DNA from 2 places in the Staphylococcus schleiferi genome. Region 1 is predicted to be linked to the other one. Evidence: a T-box and tRNA genes for the amino acid it is inferred to sense, from the RefSeq annotation. Region 1 holds a T-box; the other holds one or more tRNA genes.
The links. A T-box is a leader RNA that pairs with one kind of tRNA and senses whether it is charged. The one in region 1 lies ahead of leuS (leucine--tRNA ligase), so its partner is inferred to be a tRNA-Leu.
Positions count from the first base shown of each region.

Region 1 (7,068 bases):
AGATGCACTCATCAAAACACTTCATGATCATCATGTCACTATTAAAGAACAACATGTGGTGACATCCGTTGAAAAGCAAGACGAAGGCTATTTTATAGTCAAGTTGCAAGATGGCACAACATATCAAGCTAAATCCATTATTATTGCAACAGGTGGCACAAGTGTCCCACAAACAGGTTCTACTGGAGATGGTTACCGTTTCGCTACGGCATTGGGTCATCATATTACACCACTTTTCCCAACTGAAGTCCCTATTAAATCAAATGCCCCTTTTATTAAAAAGCAACAATTAAAAGGGCTTAGCTTGAGTAATGTTGGGCTTTCAGTATTAAGAAAAAATGGTAAAAAAAGAATCACTCACCAAATGGATATGATCTTTACTCATTTTGGTATTAGTGGTCCTGCTGCTTTAAGATGTAGTCAATTCGTCTATTATGAACAAAAAGCACAACACCAAACACATATTAAAATGCAAATTGATGCTTTTCCTGATGTTAAAGAAGATGCATTAAAACAACAAATTGAACAAAAATTAAAATCTCAACCTGATAAACATATTAAAAATGCACTCAAGGGACTTATCGAAGAACGATACTTATCTTTTATAATAGATGAAGCGAACATTGACCCTCAAACGACTTATCATCATTTAAGCCAACAAAAATTGGCTGAACTCACGCATTTGTTAAAAGCCTTTACTTTCGATGTACATGGAACCCTCCCCCTTGAAAAGGCATTTGTCACAGGTGGCGGTGTTGATATTAAAGAAATTGTACCGAGCACAATGGAATCAAAGTTGGCACCTGGTTTATTTTTGTGCGGTGAAGTTTTAGATATTCATGGTTACACCGGGGGATATAATATAACAAGTGCATTGGTAACAGGTTATGTTGCAGGCTACTTTGCAGGATTTGTAGAATAATCACTGTTACATTGTTTAATATTCCAAAATAAAGACGAGGCTGAAACAAAAATGTCTCAATAATCGATGAAATCCGAGGTTTTCGTAAAAAACGAAAAATCTCGGATTTTTTCCTTATCAGGAATTAAAATAGATATTTCTATTGGTAGAGTTAATTGAGACATGTTATAATCTTTATACATAAGGCACCTCGTTAGTTTAGTTTTTGTTGTGATGAATTAAATTATACGAAAGTGCCTTATTTTTTTAAGTATAATGGTGAATGATTACATATATATAAGCGAAGTATTTATAGCGAGACTCCTGAGGGAACAGGACGAGCCGAAGACTACAGGCTGAGGCTGTCCCCTCGGAAAGCGAGCCTATATAATACGAAGCATGATAATAAAAAGGAAGCTCGAAGATGATTTTTATCAAAATCATCTTCGAGCTATTTATTTTGGTATTTATGTCCCAGACTCGTCTTTTAACTCTTCTTTAATAATCATATTAAATTATATAAGGTAGGAAACAGGATAACACTGGAAAATCCTTCGTTATCCCTGTCCACCATGAAGCGACACATCATTAGATGCGTTTATATTCTAAGCCCCCATCGCCCCATGCGTGCATACCACCTTCGATATTGACCGCATCAATATCATGTTGATTTAAATAATCTACAACCTTTGCACTTCGAACGCCCCCAGCGCAAACGACATAATATGTTGTATTTTTATTAAAATCTTCGAGCTTTTCAGGAATCTGATTCATTGGAATATGCTCCGCTTCAGGAATCATTCCCATCGCAACCTCTTCATCTTCACGAACATCGATGACATGAACAGGTTCTGAGCTCATAATCATTTCTTTTAATTGATCGACACTGATCTCTTTCACGCTTTCTCATCCTTTCAATTATTTCGCAACAATATTAACAAGTTTTTGCGGAACCGCAATCACTTTCTTAATCTCTTTACCCTCAATTACTGTTTTTACACTGTCATTAGCTAATGCCATTTGTTCCATTTCTTCTTTTGACAGATCTTTAGGAATTTCAACTTTCGCACGCACTTTGCCGTTGACTTGTAGTACAATCTCAACAACTGCAGCTTCAAGAAGGGATTCATCATAACTAGGCCATGGTTGGTAAGTAATCGTTGTCTCATGTCCTAAAATTGACCACAATTCTTCCCCTAAATGTGGTGCAATCGGTGCTAGCATTTTAACAAAACCTTCTACATAAGCACGAGAAATCGTCTCTGCTTTATAACAATCATTGATAAATACCATTAATTGACTGATTGCTGTATTAAAGTTAAGAGATTCAAAGTCTTCCGTTACTTTTTTAACTGTTTGATGATAAACATTTTGTAATGCCGGCGTCTCATCTTCAACAACTTTATCTGTTAATGTACCATCTTCATTTACGAATAAACGCCAAACGCGATCTAAAAAGCGACGTGAGCCATCTAAACCTTTTTCACTCCAAGAGATTGAAGCTTCTAAAGGTCCCATGAACATTTCATAAAGTCGTAAAGTATCTGCCCCATGAGAAACAATAATATCATCAGGATTTACGACGTTTCCTTTCGATTTACTCATTTTCTCATGACCTTCACCTAAAATCATACCTTGATTAAATAATTTTTGGAATGGCTCTTTAGTTGGAACCACACCTAAATCATAAAGCACTTTATGCCAAAAACGCGCGTAGAGTAAGTGTAATACCGCATGTTCGACGCCGCCAATATATAAATCAACAGGTAACCAATGTTTCAATTTTTCAGGGTCTGCTAACATTTGATCATTTTTAGGATCAATATAGCGTAAATAATACCAACAACTTCCAGCCCATTGTGGCATTGTATTGGTTTCTCGACGCCCTTTCATGCCTGTTTCAGGATCTGTAACATTCACGAAATCGTCTATATTTGCTAATGGAGATTCACCTGTACCAGAAGGTTTGATTTGATCCGTTTTAGGAAGCAATAATGGTAATTCATTTTCAGGTATAGTTGACATTGAACCATCTTCCCAATGAATAATCGGAATCGGTTCACCCCAATAACGTTGACGACTAAACAACCAATCTCGAAGTTTATAATTAACTTTCTTTTCACCGACACCTTTTTCTTCAAGGAGTTGAATCGCTTTCGCAATCGCATCTTCATTTTCAAGACCATTTAGCGCTTCAGAATGAATATGCGGACCATTACCCGTATAGTAAGGTGTGTCAGCGTCATTATCGATAACTGTTTTAACTGGTAAATTAAAAGTCTCAGCGAATTCATAGTCACGCTCATCGTGTCCAGGAACAGCCATTACCGCGCCAGTACCATAAGAAGCGAGCACATAATCTGCAATCCAAATTGGAATTTGTTCGCCTGTCATCGGATGAATCGCATAAGCACCTGTAAAGACACCCGTTTTTTCTTTCGCTAAATCCGTACGCTCTAAATCAGATTTTTTAGCTGCTTCGTCTTGATATTGTTTGACTACTTGCGATTGTTCAGTCGTTGTTATTTCATTGACTAAAGCATGCTCTGGACTTAATACTAGGAAAGTGGCACCATAGATTGTATCAGGTCGCGTCGTAAACACTTCAATCGCTTTTTCCGATTTCGCTTCTTTATAAATAACTTTGGCACCCTCTGAACGACCAATCCAATTTCGTTGCATGTCTTTAAGTGACTCTGGCCAATCCAAATCATCTAAATCTTCTAACAAACGATCCGCATACTCTGTAATACGGAGCACCCATTGTTTCATAGGGCGGCGTACAACGGGATGTCCTCCACGTTCAGATACACCATCTACAACTTCTTCATTTGATAGAACCGTACCTAATGCTTCACACCAGTTTACTGGAATTTCATCGATATAAGCTAAACCTTTTTTATACAATTGAATAAAAATCCATTGCGTCCATTTATAATAGTCTGGATCTGTTGTACTTAATTCACGATCCCAATCGTAACTAAAACCAAGCTCTTGAATTTGTCTTTTAAAAGTTTGGATGTTTGTACGCGTAAATTCTGCTGGATCATTACCCGTATCTAATGCATATTGCTCTGCAGGTAAACCAAACGCATCCCACCCCATCGGATGAAGCACATTGTAACCTTGCATTCTTTTATAACGTGACAAAATGTCAGTTGCAGTGTAGCCTTCTGGATGCCCAACATGTAAACCCGCTCCTGAAGGATATGGGAACATATCTAATGCATAAAATTTCTTTTGACCTAAATGATCTTCTGTTTTAAAAGTTTTGTTTTGTAACCAATACGTTTGCCACTTTTTTTCAATTTCTCGATGATTGTAATTCACTACTAAATCCTCCTATTCATAAAAAAACATCTCGAACTATTCTTCAATGGTAAGGGACGACTCATGCCGCGGTACCACCCTTATTCACGCTAAACGTGCACTTCATTAAAAATAGTTAGAGATGTTAATTATTATTTAATTACATTGGCAAGTTCACTTAATGTTTTCACTAGTTCGCACCACCACTAGCTCTCTTAAGAAATACAGTTAAGTTACTACTCCATTTTAATCACTTGAAAATAGCACAATTCCACTCAACATTTCACTTATAAATAAACATTGAGACGAAACCGTTTAAAACTATGCTTCCGATGACTTTAATCATTATCTATATTAAAAAATTTAACACAAATATGCAAGCCTCATTTTAGCATCGCTAATGATATAAAATCTTTGGATCCACTTTTCTATCATAGATAGACAAGAAAATCATTGCGATAACTAACAATCCTATCATAGATAAAAACATCACTTGCATATTAAAGAGGTCTACTAATATCCCACCGATTAGCGGACCGAAAGCTTTACCGACAGTCGAAGCTGAATTGACGATACCTTGATAGACACCTTGGCGACCCTTTGGTGCTAATGCATTTGCTATCGTTGGGACAGCAGGCCATACAAACATTTCCGCAAACGTCATAATGACGATACCTACGACAAAAATTGAAAATGATTTGGCAAAACTCGTCACTAAAAAGGATAATATAAAGACGAACAAACCAAAATATAATTGTTTTTTTAACTGCCCTTTGAAAAATTGAACGATGGGTGTAATTAAAGGTTGACCAATGAGTATCAAAACACCGTTAATGGTCCATAATAAACTATATTGACTCATAGAAATGCCAATACTTTGTGTAAATGAAGCAATCGTTGTTTGCCATTGAACATACGTAATCCAACAACAAGCAAACATGACACACAATAAAAGAAGTGCGTTAAAATGCTTTTTATTCTGAAGATGTGCAATTTCTTCAATCGTTTCGTGTTGCTTAACTGTCGCATGGTAATCCATGTTGAAATTAAATAGAGCGATGAAGAAAAATACAACATACATCGCAAGGTTTGCCATAAATATATAATTAAAGCTAAGTTCTGCTACGACACCGCCTAAAGCTGCCCCTAAAGCAACACCGATATTTTGGGCTAAATAAATGGCATTAAATGTTTGTCTCCCACCTTGTGGCCAAACAGCACCTGCCATTGCATAAATAGCCGGAATAATCATACCGCCTCCAAATCCAAGCATAATGAGCCAAACTGCATACCATGGCCATCCGTGAAATAAATTCAATAGGAGGGTTGCACATAAACTGATAATCGTACCCAGCATGATTGTTCGATAGCCACCCAACTTATCAAACAAAGTTCCACCTAACAAGTTACCCGCTATCATACCAAATGAATTCACCATTAATACAACACCGGCTGTACTTAACGATTTACCTAGAGCTTGACTCATATAAATCGTGTTGAGTGGCCATAAAAAACTCGCTCCCGTAATATTTATTGCCATACCAATTACAAGCCACCATATTTCTTTTGGCATTTTCATTGATGACACACTCCTTTTCTCTCTAAATCACACTATAACACGATTAGTCTAAAATATGTTAAAATCTTGAAATACAGTTAATAAGAATTTTAACACAGTATCAAAAAATCCGTTTTAATTATGAATTTTGAAAGGACGATAATCATGGGGGTTTATTTTCCATACGCATTTAATCAAAAACGCTATCACACATTAAACTATCTTCTAAAAAATAAATTTAATCAAAAAATATTCAAAGTGGCACTCGATGCCGGCTTCGATTGTCCAAATCGAGATGGAACTGTCGCACATGGCGGTTGTACATTTTGTTCTGCAGCGGGTAGCGGAGACTTTGCGGGTAATCGTGTTGATCCAATAGAAGTACAATTTAATGAAATAAAATCGCGCATGCATGAAAAATGGCATGAAGGCCAATATATTGCCTATTTCCAAGCATTCACTAATACACACGCACCTGTAGAAGTGCTCCGCGAAAAATTTGAAAGTGCTTTAAAACAACCTGGCGTCGTTGGTTTATCCATTGGAACACGTCCAGATTGTTTACCAGATGATGTTGTTGAATATTTAGCCGAATTGAATCAACGTACATATTTATGGGTCGAATTGGGTCTCCAAACGGTCCACCAGTCTACATCTGACTTAATCAATCGCGCACATGATATGGATTGTTACTATGAAGGTGTCGCTAAACTTAGAAAACATAATATCAATGTCTGCTCTCATATTATTAATGGGCTACCTGGTGAAGACTATGACATGATGATGGAAACTGCTAAAACTGTGGCACAAATGGATGTTCAAGGGATTAAGATTCACCTTCTCCATCTATTAAAAGGAACGCCAATGGTAAAACAGTATGAAAAAGGGTTACTTAATTTTATGTCTAAAACAGAATATATTCACTTAGTGTGTGACCAACTTGAACAACTGCCACCTGAAATGGTCGTTCATCGAATCACAGGTGATGGTCCGATTGATTTAATGATTGGACCAATGTGGAGTGTGAACAAATGGGAAGTATTGAATGATATTGATGCTGAACTTGAAAGACGTGGTACAGTACAAGGTCAATACTATGAAGCACAGGTACAACTATGATCGTTGAACGTATCCTCCCATTCGCAAAATCACTCATCCAAAGTCATATTACACCCGAAAGCGTTGTAATTGATGCAACTTGTGGAAATGGTTATGACACGCTTTTTCTAGCACAGGCCGTCCCTTCCGGTCATGTGTATGGCTGTGACATTCAAGCAACGGCAATTGAAAATACCGCGAA
Region 1 is NZ_CP094712.1:1,083,388-1,090,455, reverse strand. Features, by position in the region: gene MUA40_RS05115 (BaiN/RdsA family NAD(P)/FAD-dependent oxidoreductase) at 1-922, shown strand, start outside; gene MUA40_RS05110 (rhodanese-like domain-containing protein) at 1,490-1,801, opposite strand; gene leuS (leucine--tRNA ligase) at 1,820-4,231, opposite strand; T-box leader at 4,281-4,469, opposite strand; gene MUA40_RS05100 (MDR family MFS transporter) at 4,608-5,789, opposite strand; gene mnmL (tRNA modification radical SAM protein MnmL/YtqA) at 5,934-6,887, shown strand; gene mnmM (tRNA 5-(aminomethyl)-2-thiouridylate-methyltransferase MnmM) at 6,884-7,068, shown strand, end outside.

Region 2 (7,068 bases), 1.3 Mb from region 1:
AGTTATTAATTATGTGAGTCGTCTGTCGACGACTAGCGATAATTTTGTTTCAAGCTTTCGCTTGTCACTCGGTTTTGCTTGGTAAAATCTATACTTACTTATCTAGTTTTCAATGTACAATATCAAATGGTGGGCCTAAGTGGACTCGAACCACCGACCTCACGCTTATCAGGCGTGCGCTCTAACCAGCTGAGCTATAGGCCCATTTGATTTTGAATCCTCAATGAATGAGCATTCAAAACTGAATACAATATGTCACGTTAATTCCGTCTATCACCTGTTGGTGATATTTCCGTATATTATCCTTAGAAAGGAGGTGATCCAGCCGCACCTTCCGATACGGCTACCTTGTTACGACTTCACCCCAATCATTTGTCCCACCTTCGACGGCTAGCTCCAAAATGGTTACTCCACCGGCTTCGGGTGTTACAAACTCTCGTGGTGTGACGGGCGGTGTGTACAAGACCCGGGAACGTATTCACCGTAGCATGCTGATCTACGATTACTAGCGATTCCAGCTTCATGTAGTCGAGTTGCAGACTACAATCCGAACTGAGAACAACTTTATGGGATTTGCTTGACCTCGCGGTTTCGCTGCCCTTTGTATTGTCCATTGTAGCACGTGTGTAGCCCAAATCATAAGGGGCATGATGATTTGACGTCATCCCCACCTTCCTCCGGTTTGTCACCGGCAGTCAACTTAGAGTGCCCAACTTAATGATGGCAACTAAGCTCAAGGGTTGCGCTCGTTGCGGGACTTAACCCAACATCTCACGACACGAGCTGACGACAACCATGCACCACCTGTCACTTTGTCCTCCGAAGAGGAAAACTCTATCTCTAGAGCGGTCAAAGGATGTCAAGATTTGGTAAGGTTCTTCGCGTTGCTTCGAATTAAACCACATGCTCCACCGCTTGTGCGGGTCCCCGTCAATTCCTTTGAGTTTCAGTCTTGCGACCGTACTCCCCAGGCGGAGTGCTTAATGCGTTAGCTGCAGCACTAAGGGGCGGAAACCCCCTAACACTTAGCACTCATCGTTTACGGCGTGGACTACCAGGGTATCTAATCCTGTTTGATCCCCACGCTTTCGCACATCAGCGTCAGTTGCAGACCAGAAAGCCGCCTTCGCCACTGGTGTTCCTCCATATCTCTGCGCATTTCACCGCTACACATGGAATTCCACTTTCCTCTTCTGCACTCAAGTTTTCCAGTTTCCAATGACCCTCCACGGTTGAGCCGTGGGCTTTCACATCAGACTTAAAAAACCGCCTACGCGCGCTTTACGCCCAATAATTCCGGATAACGCTTGCCACCTACGTATTACCGCGGCTGCTGGCACGTAGTTAGCCGTGGCTTTCTGGTTAGGTACCGTCAAGACGTGCACAGTTACTTACACATTTGTTCTTCCCTAACAACAGAGCTTTACGATCCGAAGACCTTCATCACTCACGCGGCGTTGCTCCGTCAGGCTTTCGCCCATTGCGGAAGATTCCCTACTGCTGCCTCCCGTAGGAGTCTGGACCGTGTCTCAGTTCCAGTGTGGCCGATCACCCTCTCAGGTCGGCTACGTATCGTCGCCTTGGTAGGCCGTTACCCCACCAACTAGCTAATACGGCGCGGGTCCATCTATAAGTGACAGCAAGACCGTCTTTCACTGTTGAACCATGCGGTTCAACATGTTATCCGGCATTAGCCCCGGTTTCCCGGAGTTATTCCAGTCTTATAGGTAGGTTACCCACGTGTTACTCACCCGTCCGCCGCTAACTTCAAAGGAGCAAGCTCCTCGTCCGTTCGCTCGACTTGCATGTATTAGGCACGCCGCCAGCGTTCATCCTGAGCCAGGATCAAACTCTCCATAAAAGAAGTAAGCTTGATATAGCTCGTTTGATTGATTAAGTCAATCACTCTTTAAAGTACGTTGAAGTACTCAAATTATCGGAATTAACGTTGACATATTGTCATTCAGTTTTCAATGTTCATTCAAGAAAATAATGGTGGAGACTAGCGGGATCGAACCGCTGACCTCCTGCGTGCAAAGCAGGCGCTCTCCCAGCTGAGCTAAGCCCCCAAGATTTTTAAGAAGTCGGGAAGACAGGATTTGAACCTGCGACCCCTTGGTCCCAAACCAAGTGCTCTACCAAGCTGAGCTACTTCCCGTATATTTAAAATGGCGCGCCCGATAGGAGTCGAACCCATAGCCTTTTGATCCGTAGTCAAACGCTCTATCCAGTTGAGCTACGGGCGCTAAATAATAATGGTGCCGAGGACCGGAATCGAACCGGTACGGTGATCTCTCACCGCAGGATTTTAAGTCCTGTGCGTCTGCCAGTTCCGCCACCCCGGCAAAATAATGGAGCAGAAGACGGGATTCGAACCCGCGACCCCGACCTTGGCAAGGTCGTATTCTACCGCTGAACTACTTCTGCTCGATAGTATTTTGAATGATGAGCCATAGAGGATTCGAACCTCTGACCCTCTGATTAAAAGTCAGATGCTCTACCAACTGAGCTAATGGCTCATGAAATGGTGCCGGCCAGAGGACTTGAACCCCCAACCTACTGATTACAAGTCAGTTGCTCTACCAGTTGAGCTAGGCCGGCAAATGGTGGAGAATGACGGGTTCGAACCGCCGACCCTCTGCTTGTAAGGCAGATGCTCTCCCAGCTGAGCTAATTCTCCGTTATCATTGCCTGGCAACGTCCTACTCTCGCGGAACGTCAGTCCGACTACCATCGGCGCTAAAGAGCTTAACTTCTGTGTTCGGCATGGGAACAGGTGTGACCTCTTTGCCATTGTCACCAGACAATAATTTTTTTATTAAGTAGCTCGTTTTGGCTACCTTATTATAATACAATTTTTGTAAATACTTTTCAATAGTTAATTTTACACTTTGTTTAAGTTTTTTACAAACAGTTTAAATAAGTTTGTCACTGAATTTGACGACCTTTATATATTAATCAATTCTTGCAATAAAGTCAACATTTTTTCGTAACTTTTTTATATTTTTTTCATCTTCAACTTTTATTGAGATAAAAACCATTGATATAGCTCTTTTAAAGCCATTTTCTTTGTATCGATAACCGCTTCAACACAACATTCTAACGCAGCGTTTATCAAAAAAAGCGCCTTTCTAACTTAAAAAGGATTAGCACTATAAAAATAGAGTGAGACAAAGTTCAAATTGACTCCCTTGCCTCACCCTTGCCAATATTATTTCAATATTAAGGATGTACTAAGCATACACACTGATTAAAACGTCTAACCGCAGTTCATTTATGCTGCTTCAATTTATTTTTGACGCATGTAAGGGAATAATAATACGTCTCTGATCGATGGTGAGTTTGTCAATAACATCACAAGACGATCGATACCGATACCTAATCCGCCTGTTGGTGGCATTCCGTATTCTAACGCTTCAATGAAATCTTCATCCATTTCATGCGCTTCATCGTTACCTTGTTCTTTTTCAACAAGTTGCGCTTCAAAACGTTCACGTTGATCGATTGGATCATTAAGCTCTGTGAAAGCATTCGCATGCTCACGACCTACAATGAATAGTTCGAAACGATCTGTGAATCTCGGATCTTCTGGGTTTTTCTTCGCTAATGGCGAGATTTCAATTGGATGACCATAAATAAATGTCGGTTGAATTAAAGTTTCTTCAACTTTTTGTTCGAAAAACTCATTAAGGATATGACCATACTTCATATTTTTATCAACTTCGATGCCGTGTTCTTGGGCAAGTTGATGTGCTTCTTCATCTGATTTCACTTCGTAAAAGTCTACGCCGGTAGCTTCTTTTACAGCATCAACCATATGAAGACGACGCCATTTTGGCTCTAATTCGATTGTGTAATCGCCATATTGTACTGTTGTTGTTCCTAAAACTTTACGTGCAACATGCGCCACTAATTCTTCAGTTAAAGCCATGATATCTTTATAGTCAGCGTAAGCTTCATATAATTCAATCATTGTAAATTCAGGGTTATGACGTGTAGATACACCTTCATTACGGAAAACGCGTCCAATTTCGTAAACTTTTTCCAATCCACCAACAATCAAGCGTTTAAGGTGTAATTCAATCGCTATACGCATATAGAGTGTCGCATCTAAAGCGTTGTGATGTGTAACAAATGGGCGTGCAGCAGCACCACCTGCAATTTGATGCATCATTGGTGTTTCAACTTCTAAAAAGCCTTTATCATTTAGATAATTACGCATTTCTTGAAGGATACGGCTGCGATTAATAAACGTTTTCGTACTCTCTTCATTTGTTATTAAGTCAAGGTAGCGTTGGCGATAACGTTGCTCTATGTCTTGTAAACCATGGTGCTTATCCGGTAACGGACGTAATGCTTTTGATAGAAGTTTGAATGACTTCGCTTTTACTGAAACTTCGCCTGTGTTTGTTTTGAACATCACACCTTCAATGCCGACAATATCACCTAAATCTGCACTTTTCCAAAGATCAAATTGTTCGTCTCCAACTTGGTCTTTACGCACATAAATTTGAATTTGCCCTGTTAAGTCTTGAATATGCGCAAAACCGGCTTTACCTTTACCTCGTTTTGTCATAATACGACCTGCAATGACGGTATGACTTTCTGATTCTTTTTCTACAAGTTCTTCTTTAGAATATTGATCCCATTGCGCTTTTAATGTTTTAGCGTCTCCAGTACGATCAAACTTTTCGCCAAACGGGTCAATTCCTAAATCTCGTAACTCTTGTAATTTTTGACGGCGGACCTGCATTTGGTCATTCATTTCTTCTGTCATTCTTACCTCTCCTTTTCACTGCTTATACTTCTATTGTTTATTGTTTTCCAAGCATCTCATCACGGAATTGTATGCGTACTTCCGTCTTTTCTGCTTCTATTTTGGTTTAAAGCTTTATGCGTTTTACCATTACCTCTAATCCCTTTCAATGCTAAGAGTCAGGCTTTCGCATTCCATTACGCCAACTTTTCGTTTTTGAAACCCTCTCAACGATGTAAGCATAACCATGCATGATTAATTTTCCATCGCTATACGATTCATCGATGAATTCACCTGTCTCTCAATAATAAACGGTGTGATTTCTCATCCAAAATTCATTAATGCTTCAGGTTCAATCCTCATCAAGCATCGAAACAAGTTAACTTTTATATTTTACCACTGTTTCATCTTGTTGCACGATATTTTGAATCATTTGACCTGATCGGGGTTCAATGACGTTGGCTGCAATATCATTTAATGGAATCATCACAAATGCGCGTTCAGTCATACGTGGATGAGGAACAATCAAATCAGTCTCATCGATGACTTCATCTCCATATAATAAAATATCGATATCTATTGTGCGAGGTCCCCATCGTATTTTACGCACGCGGTGTAATTCCGCCTCTGTATTTAAGGCAACTTTTAGCAACGCTTGGGCTGAAAGTTCTGTTTTAATATGCAAACATAAGTTTAAAAAATCAGGTTGCTCTGTATATCCTACTGGCTTCGTTTCATAAATAGGTGAAATCGCGATGATTTCGATAGCTTCATTTTCACGTAATAGGCGAATCGCTTCTTTTAATTGATTTTCACGGTCACCTATATTACTTCCTAATCCTAAATATGCATCAACCATGATGGCTCACCCTTACTATTTCCACACCAACACCTTCATAATGACCTGGGATGGGCGGATTCTTTTTTGTAATTCTAACTTTTGTTTCCATTACACGATTATAGTGTGAATTTATACGTAATGCAATACGTTCCGCAAGATGTTCTAGTAAATTAGAAGGAGGACCTTCCATGATTGCTTTAACATCTTCATAGACTTCGCCGTAATGAACGGTATCTTCTACTTGATCAGATTGTCCCGCTTCTTGTAAATCCACTTTCATTTCGATATCTACTGTAAAAATTTGTCCTATTTCATTTTCCGCTGATAGTGCACCATGATAAGCATAAAAGTTTAAACCTTCTAAAAATATTTTATCTGTCATGTTCATATCCTTTCAATCCGTCCATTGCTTTAGCAAGTCGCGCATTCATCAATACGTTGTGCACACGTACACCGTGAACCCCTTTCATAATGCCATAAGCAGTTGTAGCGGCTGTACCTTCATCGCGTTCATCCACTTTATTATCATCGCCAAGCAGTAATTTAACAAAACGTTTACGGCTTGTAGCCAGCAGTACTTTATAGCCTGTAGCCACTAATTCATCTAAACGGGCCATCACTTCACGTTCTTCTTCCCTTGTTTTAGCAAAACCAATTCCTGGATCTAACCAAATTTTTGATTTTGGAATTCCTGCCAATACGGCTTTATTCGCTTGCTTTAATAGTGTTACAAGCATTTCATCCACGACAGGAACATCACGTGTACCATCGCCATTATGCATTAAAATGATGCTCGCTTGATATTGCGCCACCACTTTAAACATGCGTTCATCGTAAATACCTGCCCATTGATCATTAATGATTGTTGCGCCTTCTTTCAAGGCCGCTTCAGCCACTTCGCTTCGAAAAGTATCAACAGAAATGTCTGCATCGATACCTTTCAGTGCACTGACCACAGGGATTACGCGCTTCATTTCCTCTTCTATGCTTACATTTTCATGGCCGGGTCGAGTCGAAACACCTCCTACATCAATGATATGCGCACCTTCTTGAACCATCTGTTTGGCATGTTCGATTGCTTTATCGACTTCGCTAAACTGGCCACCATCAGAAAAAGAATCTGGTGTGACATTCAATATACCCATAATTTGAGTTTGCTGCATAGGAATCCTTCCTTTCTGTTTGAGATAGCTCATTATACGAAAAATTCTTTTTTGAACAAATTTATTATAGCAAATTTTTCAACCAAACCCTCTTGATTCGTTCATAGCCACGTCAATATCACGTTGATGACGCTGTCTCGTCTCAATAAAGAAAACTAGAACGATGGTTTGACTTATCAAATATACATGGCAGCACAGCATCTCGTTGCCACATACCACATATTAAGCATAAAAAAGAGATTGAAGCATCGTCATTGGACGCTTCAATCTCTTTAGTCAGCTTTTATTCAAAATTGTAAAGTGGTGTA
Region 2 is NZ_CP094712.1:2,337,597-2,344,664, forward strand. Features, by position in the region: tRNA gene MUA40_RS11075 (tRNA-Ile) at 128-204, opposite strand; rRNA gene MUA40_RS11080 (16S ribosomal RNA) at 310-1,861, opposite strand; tRNA gene MUA40_RS11085 (tRNA-Ala) at 1,994-2,069, opposite strand; tRNA gene MUA40_RS11090 (tRNA-Pro) at 2,085-2,158, opposite strand; tRNA gene MUA40_RS11095 (tRNA-Arg) at 2,170-2,246, opposite strand; tRNA gene MUA40_RS11100 (tRNA-Leu) at 2,257-2,345, opposite strand; tRNA gene MUA40_RS11105 (tRNA-Gly) at 2,353-2,427, opposite strand; tRNA gene MUA40_RS11110 (tRNA-Lys) at 2,447-2,519, opposite strand; tRNA gene MUA40_RS11115 (tRNA-Thr) at 2,526-2,601, opposite strand; tRNA gene MUA40_RS11120 (tRNA-Val) at 2,605-2,680, opposite strand; rRNA gene rrf (5S ribosomal RNA) at 2,690-2,804, opposite strand; gene lysS (lysine--tRNA ligase) at 3,290-4,777, opposite strand; gene folK (2-amino-4-hydroxy-6-hydroxymethyldihydropteridine diphosphokinase) at 5,136-5,615, opposite strand; gene folB (dihydroneopterin aldolase) at 5,608-5,979, opposite strand; gene folP (dihydropteroate synthase) at 5,969-6,760, opposite strand; gene cysK (cysteine synthase A) at 7,044-7,068, opposite strand, start outside.
Region 2: it has a tRNA-Leu gene. The T-box ahead of leuS (leucine--tRNA ligase) is inferred to sense a tRNA for this amino acid. The anticodon was not compared.